Regions from separate parts of the Streptomyces sp. NBC_00316 genome, predicted to be linked through region 1. Evidence: predicted binding sites of a transcription regulator. Region 1 holds the regulator's gene; the other holds the start of a gene.

Evidence for each region. The regulator HspR, encoded in region 1, represses chaperone genes until heat shock. The targets are predictions, from matches to a motif close to TTGAGNNNNNNNNNCTCAA.
Region 2: the regulator HspR is predicted to act here: its motif matches at 3,910-3,928, upstream of lon (endopeptidase La).

What each region holds. Positions count from the first base shown of each region.
Region 1 covers NZ_CP108023.1:4,280,333-4,288,066, reverse strand. The annotation lists gene grpE (nucleotide exchange factor GrpE) at 1-214, shown strand, start outside; gene dnaJ (molecular chaperone DnaJ) at 308-1,492, shown strand; gene OG878_RS19085 (heat shock protein transcriptional repressor HspR) at 1,494-1,940, shown strand; gene OG878_RS19080 (helix-turn-helix transcriptional regulator) at 2,169-3,179, opposite strand; gene OG878_RS19075 (helix-turn-helix transcriptional regulator) at 3,353-4,363, opposite strand; gene OG878_RS19070 (hypothetical protein) at 4,465-4,731, shown strand; gene OG878_RS19065 ((2Fe-2S)-binding protein) at 4,728-5,048, shown strand; gene OG878_RS19060 (pyridoxamine 5'-phosphate oxidase family protein) at 5,141-5,563, opposite strand; gene clpB (ATP-dependent chaperone ClpB) at 5,797-7,734, shown strand, end outside.
Region 2 covers NZ_CP108023.1:3,194,423-3,202,156, reverse strand. The annotation lists gene OG878_RS14035 (HAMP domain-containing sensor histidine kinase) at 16-1,092, opposite strand; gene OG878_RS14030 (response regulator transcription factor) at 1,089-1,826, opposite strand; gene OG878_RS14025 (spermidine synthase) at 2,063-2,755, opposite strand; gene OG878_RS14020 (nucleotidyltransferase domain-containing protein) at 2,969-3,790, opposite strand; gene lon (endopeptidase La) at 3,951-6,374, shown strand; gene OG878_RS14010 (polysaccharide deacetylase family protein) at 6,664-7,428, opposite strand; gene OG878_RS14005 (lysozyme) at 7,645-7,734, opposite strand, start outside.

The DNA.
Region 1 (7,734 bases):
CCCGACGGTCCACGAGGCCCTGATGCACTCGTACGCGCCGGACGTCACCGAGACGACCTGCGTGGCGATCCTCCAGCCGGGGTATCGCATCGGCGACCGCACCATCCGCCCCGCGCGGGTGGCGGTGGCCGAGCCCCAGCCGGGCGCGGCCCCCGCGGCGGCGAAGGAAGAGAAGACCGACGACGAGGAGAGCGGTGGCACCGAGGAGGTCTGACATTTCGTCCGACCACCGCGGGGCCCACCGCCTGCCCCGGCGACCGGCCCTCGGGCCGGTCGCCCGGCAGATCGTCCGGAAGGAGGGACGTCGATGAGCACGAAGGACTTCGTCGAGAAGGACTACTACAAGGTCCTCGGCGTCCCCAAGGACGCCACCGACGCCGAGATCAAGAAGGCGTACCGCAAGCTCGCCCGGGAGTTCCACCCGGACGCCAACAAGGGCGACGACAAGGCGGAGGAGCGCTTCAAGGAGATCTCCGAGGCCAATGACATCCTCGGCGACTCCAAGAAGCGCAAGGAGTACGACGAGGCGCGCGCCCTCTTCGGCAACGGCGGCTTCAGGGCCGGTCCCGGTGGCGCGGGAGGCAACTTCAACTTCGACCTGGGCGACCTCTTCGGCGGCACCCAGGGCGGCGGCGCCGGCGGTCCCGGTGGTTTCGGCGGCGGCGGTCTCGGCGACGTCTTCGGCGGCCTGTTCAACCGGGGCGGCGGCGCGGGCACCCGCGTGCAGCCGCGCCGCGGCCAGGACATCGAGTCCGAGGTGACGCTCAGCTTCACCGAGGCGGTCGACGGGGCCACGGTCCCGCTGCGGATGTCCAGCCAGGCGCCCTGCAAGGCGTGTTCGGGCACCGGCGACAAGAACGGCACCCCGAGGGTCTGCCCGACCTGCGTCGGCACCGGACAGGTGTCGCGCGGCAGCGGCGGCGGGTTCTCTCTCACCGATCCCTGCGTGGACTGCAAGGGCCGGGGCCTCATCGCCCAGGACCCGTGCGATGTCTGCAAGGGCAGCGGGCGGGCGCGTTCCTCGCGCACCATGCAGGTCAGGATTCCGGCGGGCGTCTCCAACGGTCAGCGGATCCGGCTGCGCGGCAAGGGTGCCCCGGGCGAGCGAGGCGGCCCGGCCGGCGATCTGTACGTCGTCGTCCACGTCGACGCCCACCCGGTCTTCGGACGCAGGGACGACAACCTCACGGTCACCGTGCCCGTCACCTTCGTGGAGGCGGCACTCGGCGGCGAGGTGAAGGTCCCCACGCTCGGCGGACCCCCGGTCACCCTGAAGCTACCGGCCGGCACCCCGAACGGGCGCACGATGCGCGCCCGGGGCAAGGGCGCGGTGCGCAAGGACGGCACCCGGGGCGACCTGCTGGTCACCGTCGAGGTGGCGGTGCCGAAGGACCTGGGACCCGAGGCGCAGGACGCGCTGGAGGCCTACCGGAAGGCGACCGCGGGGGAGGACCCGCGGGCGGAGCTGTTCCAGGCTGCGAAGGGAGCTTGAGGTGGACGGCCGTCGACGCAATCCGTACGAACTGACCGATGACTCGCCGGTGTACGTGATCTCGATCGCGGCCCAGCTCTCGGGCCTGCATCCGCAGACACTGCGCCAGTACGACCGCCTCGGCCTGGTCTCCCCGGACCGCACGGCCGGCCGCGGCCGCCGCTACTCGGCCCGCGACATCGAGCTGCTGCGCACCGTGCAGCAGCTGTCGCAGGACGAGGGCATCAACCTGGCGGGCATCAAGCGCATCATCGAACTGGAGAACCAGGTGGCCGCGCTCCAGCAGCGCGTCGCCGAGCTCTCCTCGGCGCTGGACGGCGCGGCGGCGGCGATGCAGCAGCGCGAGGCGCAGGTGCATGCGTCGTACCGGCGCGATCTGGTGCCGTATCAGGACGTGCAGCAGACCAGCGCGTTGGTGGTCTGGCGGCCGAAGAAGCCCAGGGAATAAGCGCGTTTGCGGCGCTTGGATGAACGGCTGAGGCCCGTCACCCGGAAACGGGTGGCGGGCCTCCGTTGTGCGGGAGGTTCCTTCTCTCGCGGGCCGCGGGCCGCGGGAACGAGAGCGCCGGCGCAGGGCACGAGATCACCGCGGCGATACTCCGCCGACGTCCGGAGCCACGGGATCCCGCCCGGCCGGCGTGGTCGACGGGATCTCGTCCCTCACTCCCGGGCCGGCTCAGGAGCCGACGGGTGTGCGCCCGCGTGGTGTCGATTCGTCCTGGTCGACGAGGCCCGACTGGATGATGAGCGCACCGAGGTGGGTCCGGCTGGACGCGTGGAGCGTCTGCATGAGCTTGGCGATGTGGGACCGGCAGGTGCGGATGCTGATGCCGAGCTTGCGGGCGACGGTGTCGTCGACGTGACCCTCGACGAGGAGCCGCGCGATGCTGAGCTGCACGGCGGTGGCGGGGGCGCCGGGGGAGGCCTGGTGCAGGTTCTCCTCGATGGGGATGGCCTGGGCCCACAGCGCCTCGTACACCTGGACCAGATAGCGGACCAGGGCCGGGTGGCGGATCTCCAGGGCGACGTCGCGCTCGGGGGTGGCGGGGATGAAGGCGACCGCTCGGTCGAAGATGAGCAGCCGTTCGATGGTCTGCTCGATGGTCCGGACCTGGAGGCGGTCCGCGGGGACCTGGGCCAGATAGTGCTTGAGGTGGGGGCTGTAGCGGGCCGGGTGCTGGTAGAGATGGCGCAGCCGGGCTCCGCTGCTGATGGCCGGCTGCACGGTGCGCAGGGCCTGTTGCATCGTTTTGAGGGGACGGGTGCCACCTGGCTGTGCCGTCAGGATCTCGTCCCTCGCCAGGTGGGTGGCATCCATGACGGCCGTGTTGATCAGCGGCTTTCCCTCGATGACGGTGATGGCGAGGTTGGGGTCCTCGCTGGCGACCGACGTCAGGGGGGCCAGTGAGTCCGCAAGGGCCGTGGTGAGCCGTATCCGTTCGTGGATCTCGCGGGTGACGGGCTGCAGCAGATGCGCCAGGGCCGCGGACGGGGGCACGGGGCGCATCCAGGCGCCGTCCCGGGGGTCGGGGTGGACCAGCGCCATGTCGATGAGGCACGGGGCGGGCGCGAGGTCGGCGCGGGCGATCCTGCCCTTGCGGAGCGCCTCGGTGTAGAGCCGGATCCCGGAGTCGCACAGTTCAAGTGCGCCGTGCGAATGCCCGGGTTGCTCCTCGTCTCGACCCATTCGGGATCCCCTACTTTTGTGCACTGCAGCAAGATGACGGTGGTGGGAAGCCTAACCACAGGGGGAGTGTTGTCCCCGCTGGGTGGCGAACTCCCCCCGCGCAAAGGGGGCGTGGCCGCTTTCCCCCTTGTCGCGGCCACCGTCGCACCGGCCTGGGAGGAGGGCGGAGAGCGTCAGTGGTCCTGTTCCAGGAGTCCTGACCGGGCTATCAGGTAGCCGAGCTGGGCGCGGCTGTTGCTGCCGAGGATGGCGGACAGCTTGGCGACGTGCGCACGGCAGGTACGGACGTTCATGCCGAGGCGACGGGCGATCGCCTCGTCGACATGGCCCTCGACGAGGAGTTGGGCGATGGAGCGCTGAACACCACTGATGCCTTTGGGGGCCGGGTTGTAGTGAAGCTCCTCGAGGAGCGGGGAGGCGCGGTTCCAGAGTTGCTCGAAGACCTTGACCAGGTAGTCGACCAGCCCGGGATGGCGCAGTTCCAGCGCGATCTGGTCGTCGTTCTGGGCCGGAATGAACGCGACGGTCCGGTCGAACACGATCAGGCGCTCGATGAGTTCCTCGAGTGTGCGGATCTCCACCTTGCCCTCGGCCATGCGCTCCGCGTAGGCGAGTGTGCCCTGGCTGTGCCGGACGGTGTGCTGATAGAGGGTGCGCATGCCGACGCCGCGGTCGACCACCGACAGGCCTCGTTCCAGCCCTTCTCTGAGGCGGTCCTCGCCCCGGTCGCCCCCCGGCTGGACGGTGAGGACCTCGACGCGGCACTCCGCGGTGGCGAGATCGAGCGCTGCGTTGATCCGATTGCTTCCCTCGAGCACCGTGATGGCATGGGTGATCGGCGAATCCTGGGCGCTGATGTCCATGAACGGCTCGAACGAATCGGTCAGCTCGACGGAGCGCCGTCTGCGTTCCTGGATTTCACGTTCCAGGGGATGCAGGCGTTGTGCCAGCGCGGCGGACGGGGGAACCGGGCGGAGCCAGGCGGGGTCGTCGGGGTCGGGGTGGAGGAGAGCGAAGTCCATCAGGCAGGGCGCCGGGGCGACCTCGGAGCGCAATATGCGCCCGGAGCGCAGCGCACTGGCGTAGAGGTGCCTTCCCACTTCGCATAGTTCGGTGATCCCGTGAGGATGTGCCTGCTTTGTATCGATTGTCGCCATATCTCCACCCCCCAGGTTCCTGAACATGCAGGAACATGATGCATCTACCCGGTGGTGTTTGTGTGCCCAGGTGAGACATCGTCTTTGGTGCGGGGGAGAGGAATCCACAAGTGAGGACGAAGCCGACTATGTACAAGCGAATGCTTCGCTCGGCGCTTGCCGCCACATTCGTCGTGGCCCTGGGCTATGGCGCGCTGGCCAGCGATGAGATCAGTTGGAGCGCTGAGGCGGCAGGCCCGCCCGGTGAGATCAGCTGGAGCGTTGAGGCCGATGGCGCACCCGGTGAGATCAGCTGGTCCGCGCCGGCTGACACTCCCGGTGAGATCAGCTGGTCCGCGCCGGCCGACGCGCCCGGTGAGATCAGCTGGTCCGCGCCGGCCGACGCCGGCGCATGACCATCCCGCCGGACGACCGGGTCTTCCGACGCGAAATGGCCTCGGCCTACCGCTCAGGGTGGCACTTCATCGATCTGCTCACGGCCCTCCCCCGCCATGGCGATTCGTTGATGGTCACCCTGCTCGGAGAGCCCATCGTCGTCGTCCTCGAGGACGACGACGAGGTCCGCGCCTACCGGTGTCTCCGTCGTCCACGGGGGGCGCCGCGCCCCGTCCGGTGTGCCATCCGGTACGGAATGATCTTCGTCAATCTCGATCAGCGGGACCACCAGCTGATCGAACCCGAAACCATCACCGCCACCCCCCGCAGTGCCTGAGCGATCCCCCGTCGTTCCATGTCGCTCAGACACTCCCCCACACAGCGGCGCCACCGTGACCTGAACGCGGTGGCGCCGCTGTGCTGCCCGGGTCAGGCCGTGCGGACCGGTGCGCCCCGGCCCAGCGCCCGGTCGAGGGCGATCTCGATGACGACCCGGTCCGGATTGGGCGCCGGGGTGCGTTCGTAGCGTTCCGCGTAGCGGCGTACCGCGTCGGCGACCACGTCCGGCTCCGTGCGGACCGTCGCGAGGCCCTCCAGCGTCGCCCAGCGGCCCCGGTCCACCTGGCAGACCGCCACCCGTGCCCCGCCCGGGCCGGCGGCCAGGACGTGGGCGACCTTTCTGCTGCTCTTGTTGGTGATGATGCGCGCGAGCCCCGCCTCGGGGTCGTACGTCACGCCGACCGGCACCACGTGCGGGGTGCCGTCGGGGCGCAGGGTGGTCAGGGTGCACACGTGGTACTCGCGCCAGAAGGCGAGGTACTCGGGGCTGGGGTTGCGTACGTCTACGGCCATGGGCAAAGGGTAGGCAGCCCCGCCCGCTCTGCGGTGGCGGAGGGGTTCTGCGGCCGGTTCACTCGGAACATGGGCGGGATTCCGTGTCGGCTGCCGTCCGTCGGCGGTTTCTGCCGGAGAATTCCGTGGGAGTCTCGACTTGAGTGGAATAGACTCAACTTTGTGGAAGTTGACTGAGTCATTGCCGTGAACACCGTGGACGGACCAGCCACCGCAAGGAGGAGAGCGCAGACGTGGACGCCGAGCTGACCAACAAGAGCCGGGACGCCATCAACGCGGCCACCAACAAGGCCGTGAAGGACGGGCACGCCGATCTGACCCCGGGGCATCTTCTGCTCGCTCTCCTGGAGGGCGAGGACAACGAGAACATCACCGACCTGCTGGCCGCCGTCGACGCCGACCAGGTCGCCGTGCGGGCCGAGACCGACCGGCTGCTCGCGTCGCTGCCCAGCGTCACCGGCGCGACCGTCGCCCCGCCGCAGCCCAACCGTGAGCTGCTCGCGGTCATCTCCGACGCCGCTCAGCGCGCGAAGGAACTCGGCGACGACTACCTCTCCACCGAGCACCTGCTGATCGCCATCGCCGCCGTGGGCGGCCGCGCCGGTGAGATCCTGACCCGGCAGGGGGCCAACGCCAAGAAGCTGCTGGACGCATTCGAGAAGAGCAGGGGAGGGCGCCGGGTGACCACACCCGACCCGGAGGGTCAGTACAAGGCCCTGGAGAAGTTCGGCACCGACTTCACGGCTGCCGCCAGGGACGGCAAGCTCGACCCCGTCATCGGACGTGACCAGGAGATCCGGCGCGTCGTGCAGGTCCTGTCGCGGCGGACGAAGAACAACCCCGTGCTCATCGGTGAGCCCGGCGTCGGCAAGACCGCCGTCGTCGAAGGTCTCGCCCAGCGCATCGTCAAGGGCGACGTGCCGGAGAGCCTGCGCAACAAGCGGCTGGTCTCGCTGGACCTCGGAGCGATGGTCGCGGGGGCCAAGTACCGCGGCGAGTTCGAGGAACGGCTGAAGAGCGTCCTCTCCGAGATCAAGGAGAGCGACGGGCAGATCATCACGTTCATCGACGAGCTGCACACCGTCGTGGGCGCCGGCGCCGGCGGCGACTCCGCCATGGACGCCGGCAACATGCTCAAGCCCATGCTGGCCCGTGGAGAGCTGCGGATGGTCGGCGCGACCACGCTCGACGAGTACCGCGAGCGGATCGAGAAGGACCCCGCCCTGGAGCGCCGCTTCCAGCAGGTCCTGGTCGCCGAACCGTCCGTCGAGGACACCATCGCGATCCTCCGCGGGCTCAAGGGACGGTACGAGGCGCACCACAAGGTGCAGATCGCGGACTCCGCACTGGTCGCCGCCGCGACCCTGTCCGACCGCTACATCACCTCCCGCTTCCTCCCCGACAAGGCGATCGACCTGGTCGACGAGGCGGCGTCCCGGCTGCGCATGGAGATCGACTCCTCGCCCGTCGAGATCGACGAACTGCAGCGCGCCGTCGACCGCCTCCGCATGGAGGAGCTGGCGCTGAAGAACGAGACCGACGCCGGTTCCGTCCAGCGTCTGGAGAAGCTCCGCCGCGACCTCGCCGACAAGGAGGAGGAGCTGCGAGGTCTCACCGCCCGCTGGGAGAAGGAGAAGCAGGGCCTCAACCGCGTCGGTGAGCTGAAGGAACGCCTCGACGACCTGCGCGGGCAGGCCGAACGCGCCCAGCGCGACGGCGACTTCGACACCGCGTCCAAGCTGCTGTACGGAGAGATTCCCGGCCTGGAGCGGGAGCTGGCGGAGGCGGACGAGGCCGAGCAGGAGGCCGCCAAGGACACCATGGTCAAGGACGAGGTCGGCCCGGACGACATCGCCGACGTCGTCGGTGCCTGGACCGGCATCCCGGCCGGACGGCTGCTGGAGGGCGAGACCCAGAAGCTGCTGCGCATGGAGGAGGAGCTGGGCCGGCGGCTGATCGGCCAGACCGAGGCCGTCCGCGCGGTGTCGGACGCGGTGCGCCGCACCAGGGCCGGTATCGCCGACCCGGACCGGCCCACCGGATCGTTCCTCTTCCTCGGTCCGACCGGTGTCGGCAAGACCGAGCTGGCGAAGGCACTCGCCGACTTCCTGTTCGACGACGAACGGGCCATGGTCCGCATCGACATGAGCGAGTACAGCGAGAAGCACAGC
Region 2 (7,734 bases), 1.1 Mb from region 1:
GCTTCGAACCCTATGTCAACTGCGCGGCTGAGGGATCCCCGGAAGAGTGACTTGGATGCGGCAACCGCGAGCTGATTCGGCCACTCCGATGCGACCGCCGTGCAGATCCACCGCCCAGCGGGCGATGGCCAGCCCCAGCCCCGTGCCGCCGTCGCTGCCCGGACCGTGCGGGGACGGCACGACGCCACGGTTGAAACGCTCGAAGACCCGGCGCCGTTCGGACTCCGGGATGCCGGGGCCCTCGTCCAGGACCTCCAGATCCAGCGACTCCGGCAGCGCCCCGCGCCGCGCCCGCACCGTGACCCGGCCGTGCGGCGGACTGTGCTTGACGGCGTTGTCGATCAGATTGGCCACCACCTGGTGCAGCCGCTCCGCGTCCGCGTGCGCGGTCAGCTCGGGCGGGGACACATCCAGGTGCAGATGTACGTCCGTACGGGTGTGGTTCCCGGAACCGGAGGACAGCCGGCGGTACGAGGCGGCGAGGTTCGCTTCCTTCAGCACGCCCGAGAGATACGGCCACACCTCGAAGCGGCGGGCCTTCAGGGTGACCACCCCGTTGTCCAGACGGGACAGGTCCAGCAGCGTCTCCACCAGCCTGCCGAGGCGCTCCGTCTGTTTCAGTGCCGTGCGCATGGTCTCGGGATCTGCGGCGGAGACCCCGTCCACGACGTTCTCCAGGACGGCTCTCAGCGCCGCGATGGGAGTGCGCAGCTCGTGCGAGACATTGGCCACCAGCTCCTTGCGGTGCAGGTCCACGGCTTCCAGATCGTCCGCCATGAGGTTGATCGTCTGCGCCAGGTCGCCGAGCTCGTCACGCCGGCCGGCGCCCCGCACCCGCCGGGTGTAGTCGCCCTGCGAGATCGACCGGGCCACCCTCGTCATCTCGTCCAGCGGCGCGGTCAGCCCGTGCGCCACGAACTGGGTGATCAGCAGCGTCGCGATCACCGAGAACACCGTGATGAACCGCAGCTCGGTCCTGGTGCGCACCGCCACCATCAGCAGCCCGGTCGTGATGAACACCGAGACCACGACGAGCGTGCCCAGCTTGGCCTTGATCGAGAAAGGGCGCAGTCCGGAACCGGTCCGGCTCATGGCGCCGGGGTCTCCAGGGCGTAACCGACACCGTGCACGGTACGGATCCGCTCCGCGCCGATCTTCCGGCGCAGCGCCTTGATGTGGCTGTCGACGGTACGGGTGCCGGAGGCGTCCGCCCAGTCCCAGACCTCGGCGAGCAGCTGCTCGCGGGAGAGCACGGCGCGCGGCGTGTTGGCCAGGCAGACCAGGAGGTCGAACTCGGTGGGCGTCAGGTGGACGTCCTCGGCGCGCACCCGGACCCGGCGCTGCGCGTGGTCGATCTCCAGCTCGCCGAGGCGCAGGATGCCGCTGCGCGGTGTCACCGCGGCCAGTGCCGCACGCTCGACCCGGCGCAGCAGGACGTGCACCCGGGCCGCGAGTTCACGCATGGAGAACGGCTTGGTCATGTAGTCGTCGGCGCCGACACCGAGGCCGACCAGCATGTCGGTCTCGTCGTCCCGGGCGGTCAGCATCAGCACCGGCACGGGCCGTGTGGCCTGCACCCGGCGGCAGACCTCCAGGCCGTCGAAGCCCGGAAGCATGATGTCGAGCACCATCAGATCCGGCTGCCAGGCCTCGGCCGCGTCGACGGCCGCCGGGCCGTCGAGCGCCGTCTGCACCAGGAAGCCCTCGGCCCGCAGGCGGGCGGAAATGGCGTCGACAATCGTCGCGTCGTCCTCGACCACCAGGACCCGGCGCTGCGCGCCCGGGGTGGCCGCGACACCGTTGTGGGTGGTGTGTGTCTGTTCCATCGCCCCGCCCCTGCCCGTTCTCGCGGAGGTCATTCCCCCGGACGCACGGTCTTCGCTTGTGAATTTCGTGGGTGATCCCGTTTGCCGCTCAGCAGCGTAAAGGCAGTGGGCTGCTCCCGGCTACGCAGGGTGTAACGGCAGGGGAACGGGTTGGACGCGAGCAGGCGGCGGAGTGTCTGCCTTGTGGCGCTTGGCCCCCGGGCGTCCGGGGGCCCCGCATACCCGGTGGGGGGACCTCAGCCGGCCCGAAGTGCGAGATGAACCACGTCGGGCACACCTCGGGCGACATGCACCTCTTCTGTTCTTACGCCATCAAATCCGGCATTTCTCAAGGCCTGTTCAAAGGCGGCGGACGGCTGTGCGGACCACACGGCCAGAACCCCGCCCGGATTGAGCCGTTCCCGGCAGTCCGCGAGGCCCGCGGCGGAGTACAGGCTTCCGTTCTCCTCGGTGACCGTCCAGTCCGGCCCGTTGTCGATGTCCAGACACAAGGCGTCGTAACGGTCCGTAGTCGTGTGGAGATATGCGACGAGATCCGTCGCCAGGATCGCCGTGCGTGGATCGGCGAGCGCCGCACCGGAGATCCGGGCCAGCGGCCCGTCCAGGTGCCACTCGATGATCGCCTGTTCCCTCTCGGCGACCGCGATCCGCCCCCAGCGCGGCTCGGCTGCGGCATGCGCCAGCGAGAAGCCGACCCCGAGCCCCCCGATGAGCACCGAGGGGCGCGTCGGCCCGGCGGGCAGCGCCGCGAGCGCGGCGTCGATCAGCAGTCGCTCGGAGCGCCCGTCCGCGGTGTCCATCAGGAAGCAGCCATTGGCGATGATCTCGAAGTCGTCCCCCCGCTCCCGCAGGACGACCTCCCCGTACGGTCCTTCGCGGCGGTCGAGCGTGACGGGGCTGTGAGCGGTGCGGCGGTAGGCGGTGGGCATGTCCTCGGTCTCCGGTAGGTGGGTTCCCGCCATCCTTGCCGGACGGGGCGGCCGGGGCCAGGAGAACGGCGGCTCCGGGCGGGGCGTGAGGAGTCGAAGGGCATGGTCGCGCGGTTCCGGCCGTGCGCCGCGCTCCCTGTCGGTGCGCCCCCGTGGCTCGATGCCGCTCCCGGCCGCCGCCGCCGGAGCCTCGGGCCGGAGTGCCCGGTGGGGTCAGGGCCGGGGGGCCTTCTCGCCGTGCACCGCGACGTACTCGGCTGCCAGCCACGGCGCCAGATCGTCGATGAGCAGGCTGAGGACCGCCGGGTCCGTCGAGGGGGCGCGGGCGGTGGCCGCGGCGATGCGCATCTGGTCGAGCCGCTCCGGGTAGTAGCGGCCGAAGATCTCCGCCGACTCAACGAGGTCGCTGGTCCAGCCGCCCCAGCGCGGCATGACCAGCGTGAAGCCCGACCGGACGACACGTCGGGCGGCGCCGCGGCTGAGGTTCCTGCGTTCCGCGTCGGTGGTGGCCCCGGCGGCCCGGCTGCGCCAGCGGGGGAGCGACAGGTGCAGATCGCCGTTGGTCTCACGGGCGAGCAGGGGCGTGGGGCGGTAGTGGGGCAGTTGCGTGGCGAGGTCGTCGCCCAGGAGAGGGGTGCAGAGGCAGGCGACGAAGAAGCCCATGTCGTTGCGTTCGAGCCGGCTGAGGAGGGTGCCGGCAGCGAAGAGGAGGATGCCGGCGCCGTCGATCGGGTCGCACGAGGCGTCGAGTGCGGCCTCGACGGAGCGGGCGGCGGCCCGGTCGGCCTCGGTCGGTTCGTCGCGCAGGGCCAGCAGCAGATCCAGGTCCGAGACGCCGGGAATGGCGGTGCCCCGCGGAATGCTGCCGTAGAGGTAGGCACTGTGCAGCCGCGCGGGGCCGAACGCATCGGTGATCCGGGAGCGGGCCGCCTCGACCACGGGGGCGAACACCACCGGCACGCGGCTCAGCGAGCCCTCGCGTCTGATCGTCCCGTCCTCGGCGAGGCCTCTGTCGCGCAGCTCTGTGTCACCCATACGGGCACTCTCCCCCGGAGTGCGGCCGGGCGCGAGCGGTTTTCGCAGCTGACGGGCGCGGCGGAAGAAGATCGCTCAGAGCGAACGCAGCTCCGGGAACATAAAGCAACTCAGGAGCATTGAGCCTGCATAGCTCAACTTGAATGCCGAAGGGGAGATCATGGCTACTGAGTCCAACGCGGTCACTCCGCTGACCTTGCCCGTGCTGCCGCTCGACGACGAGGTCGTGCTGCCTGGAATGGTGGTTCCTCTCGACCTGTCCGACGCCGATGTGCGGGCAGCCGTCGAGGCCGCTCAGGCAGCCGTCCGGCCGGGTGGAGGCAAGCCCGAGGTGCTGCTCGTTCCTCGGATCGACGGGACGTACACCGGGACCGGTGTGCTCGGCACCGTCGAGCAGGTCGGCCGGCTCTCGGACGGCGACCCGGGTGCACTGATCCGTGGCCGTGCCCGGGTGCGGATCGGGGCCGGGACCACCGGACCCGGGGCCGCCCTCTGGGTGGAGGGGACCCGTGTGGACGTGTCCGTCCCCGAGCCGCTTCCCGGTGCCGCCGCCGACCTGGTCAAGGAGTACAAGGCCCTCGCCACCAGCTGGCTGAAGAAGCGCGGCGCCTGGCAGGTCGTGGACCGGGTCCAGCAGATCGACGACATCTCCGCGCTCGCCGACAACTCCGGATACTCCCCCTTCCTCACCACCCCCCAGAAGGTGCAGCTCCTGGAGACCGCGGACGCGGTCGCCCGGCTGAAGCTCGCCATCCAGTGGCTCGGCGAACACCTGGCCGAGCAGGACGTCGCCGAGTCCATCGCCAAGGACGTCCAGGAGGGTGTCGACAAGCAGCAGCGCGAGTTCCTGCTGCGGCGGCAGCTCGAAGCCGTGCGCAAGGAGCTCTCCGAGCTCAACGGCGACCCCGAGGACGAGTCCGACGACTACCGGGCACGGGTCGAGGCCGCCGACCTTCCCGAGCACGTCCGCGAGGCCGCGCTCAAGGAGGTCGACAAGCTGGAGCGTTCCTCCGACCAGAGCCCGGAGGGCTCCTGGATCCGGACCTGGCTGGACACCGTCCTCGAACTGCCGTGGAACGAACGCACCGAGGACGCGTACGACATCCGCGCCGCCAAGGAGATCCTCGACGCCGAGCACGCGGGCCTGGAGGACGTGAAGGAACGGATCACCGAATACCTCGCCGTACGCAAACGCCGTGCCGACCGCGGCCTCGGGGTCGTCGGCGGACGCCGTGGCGGTGCGGTGCTGGCCCTCGTCGGTCCCCCCGGCGTCGGCAAGACGTCCCTCGGCGAGAGCGTTGCGCACGCCATGGGGCGCACATTCGTCCGCGTCGCGCTCGGCGGTGTGCGGGACGAGGCGGAGATCCGCGGCCACCGGCGTACGTACGTCGGTGCGCTCCCCGGACGCATCGTCCGCGCCATCAAGGAGGCCGGTTCCATGAACCCGGTCGTCCTGCTCGACGAGATCGACAAGGTCGGCTCCGACTTCCGCGGCGACCCGGCCGCGGCGCTGCTCGAAGTCCTCGACCCGGCGCAGAACCACACCTTCCGCGACCACTACCTGGAGGTCGAGCTCGACCTCAGCGACGTCGTCTTCCTGGCCACCGCCAATGTCCTGGAGGCCATCCCGGAGGCCCTGCTCGACCGCATGGAGCTGGTCAGGCTCGACGGCTACACCGAGGACGAGAAGGTCGTCATCGCCCGCGACCACCTGCTCCCGCGCCAGCTGGAACGGGCCGGTCTGGAGAAGGGCGAGGTCACCCTCGACGAGTCGGCGCTGCGCAAGCTGGCCGGCGAGTACACCCGCGAGGCGGGCGTACGCAACCTCGAGCGGGCCGTCGCCCGGCTGCTCCGCAAGGTCGCGGCCCAGCACGAACTGGGCGACCGGGAACTCCCGTTCACCATCACCGACGAGGACCTGCGGGGTCTCGTCGGACGGCCGCACCACGTTCCCGAGTCCGCCCAGGACCCGGCCGAGCGCCGCACCGCGGTGCCGGGCGTGGCGACCGGACTCGCGGTGACCGGTGCCGGTGGCGATGTGCTCTTCGTGGAGGCGTCGCTGGCCGATCCGGAGACCGGTGCCTCCGGACTGACCCTCACCGGTCAGCTCGGCGACGTCATGAAGGAGTCCGCGCAGATCGCGCTGAGTTTCCTGCGGTCGCACGGCGCCGAGCTGGAACTGCCCGTCGCCGACCTCAAGGACCGCGGAGTGCACATCCACTTCCCGGCGGGCGCGGTCCCCAAGGACGGCCCCAGCGCCGGCATCACGATGACGACGGCGCTGGCCTCGCTGCTCTCCGGGCGGCTGGTCCGTACGGATGTGGCGATGACCGGTGAGGTGTCGCTGACCGGGCGGGTGCTGCCGATCGGCGGGCTGAAGCAGAAGCTGCTGGCCGCCCACCGGGCGGGGATCACGACCGTGGTGATCCCGAAGCGGAACGAGGCGGATCTGGACGACGTCCCGGCCGAGGTCCTGGACCGGCTGGAGGTCCACCCGGTGACGGATGTGCGTCAGGTGCTGGAGATCGCCCTCGCCCCGGCTTCGTCCAGGGCGGCGGAGGAGAGGATCCCGGCCGCGGCGTGAGCGCCATGGCGTGACGGGCGTGGCATGACGTGCGCGGCCGGTCGGACGGCCCGCACCCCCGAGAGGGCGGTGCGGGCCGTTCCGCATGTACCGGGGTGCGAACGGTGGTGGGCAGTCGTTCGCAGCGGCGGAAACCGGCAGGCGGGTGGTGCGGATCGACGGCACCACCGGCTGGACGGACCCGGTGACCCGCGAACGCCCCGCGGGTCACTGCGGGTGGCGGCAGCTGAGCGGCAGGGCCCCGGCGTACCGCTGCCGGGGCCCTGTCGTGCGTGGTGACCGGTCGCACTCAGGGGCGGTAGACGGCCCCCGGTACCGGCTCGGTGGGGGCCATCAGCTGCGGGACCGTCACAAAGGTGTAGCCGCGCTTCTTCAGCTCGTCGATGATCCCCGGCACCGCGGGCACGGTCCCCTTGTAGATGTCGTGGAGCAAGATGATGCCGTCCTTGCTCGCCTGGTCGAGTATCCGCTTCTTGATCAGTGCGGAGTCGGTCGTCGAGTAGTCCTTGGCGGTGGCGCTCCACAGGATCTGCGAGAGCCCCAGCTCCTTGCTGATGCCGGAGACCGTGTCGTCGGTCCGGCCCTGCGGCGGGCGCATGAGCCGCGGCTTCCTGCCGGTGATCTCCGCGATCGCGTCCTGTGTCTTCTCCAGCTCGGCGCGTATCTCGGCGGGCTTCTTGTCCGTCAGGATCTCGTGCGACCAGGTGTGGTTCGCCACCTCGTGGCCCTCCGCCTGGAGGCGGCGCACGGTGTCGGGGTGCTTGAGCACGTGGTTCTTGCCCAGCAGGAAGAAGGTGGCGTGCACCTTCTTCTCCTTGAGGATGTCGAGGAGATGCGGGGTGTCGTCGCCCGGACCCGCGTCGAAGGTCAGCGCTATGCACTTCGCCTTACGGCAGTCCACGGGGCCGAACGAGCCCTTGGCATCGGATGCCGCGGACGCCCGTTGCGAGGCCGGGGCGACGGTCTGCGTCGAGCAGCCGCTGAGCGTCAGAGTGAGCGCCGTCACAAGAGTGGCGGCCAACCCCGTACCGATCGACTTCGTCTTCCTGCGCAAGGCGGGTCACTCCCTCATGGCTGAACGGCGCACGCGATGTGCGACGAGCAGGAACTATACACACGGCGTATACGTCGAGTGCATAGCGGGCTCGGGGTGCTGCTTGCGGCGTGAAGTGCCTGGTCGGTGCCGGGGTCCGTCGGGGATGCCGGTGCGGTGGACACGGCAGAGCCCCGGTGACGGGGTGCGTCACCGGGGCTCTGCGGGGGCGGGGGCTCAGCCGTTGGCGAGAGCCTGTACGCGGTCGAGGGCGCCGTTGAAGTGGTTGTGGTCACCGACGGTCGGACCGGACGACGTGTACTGCCA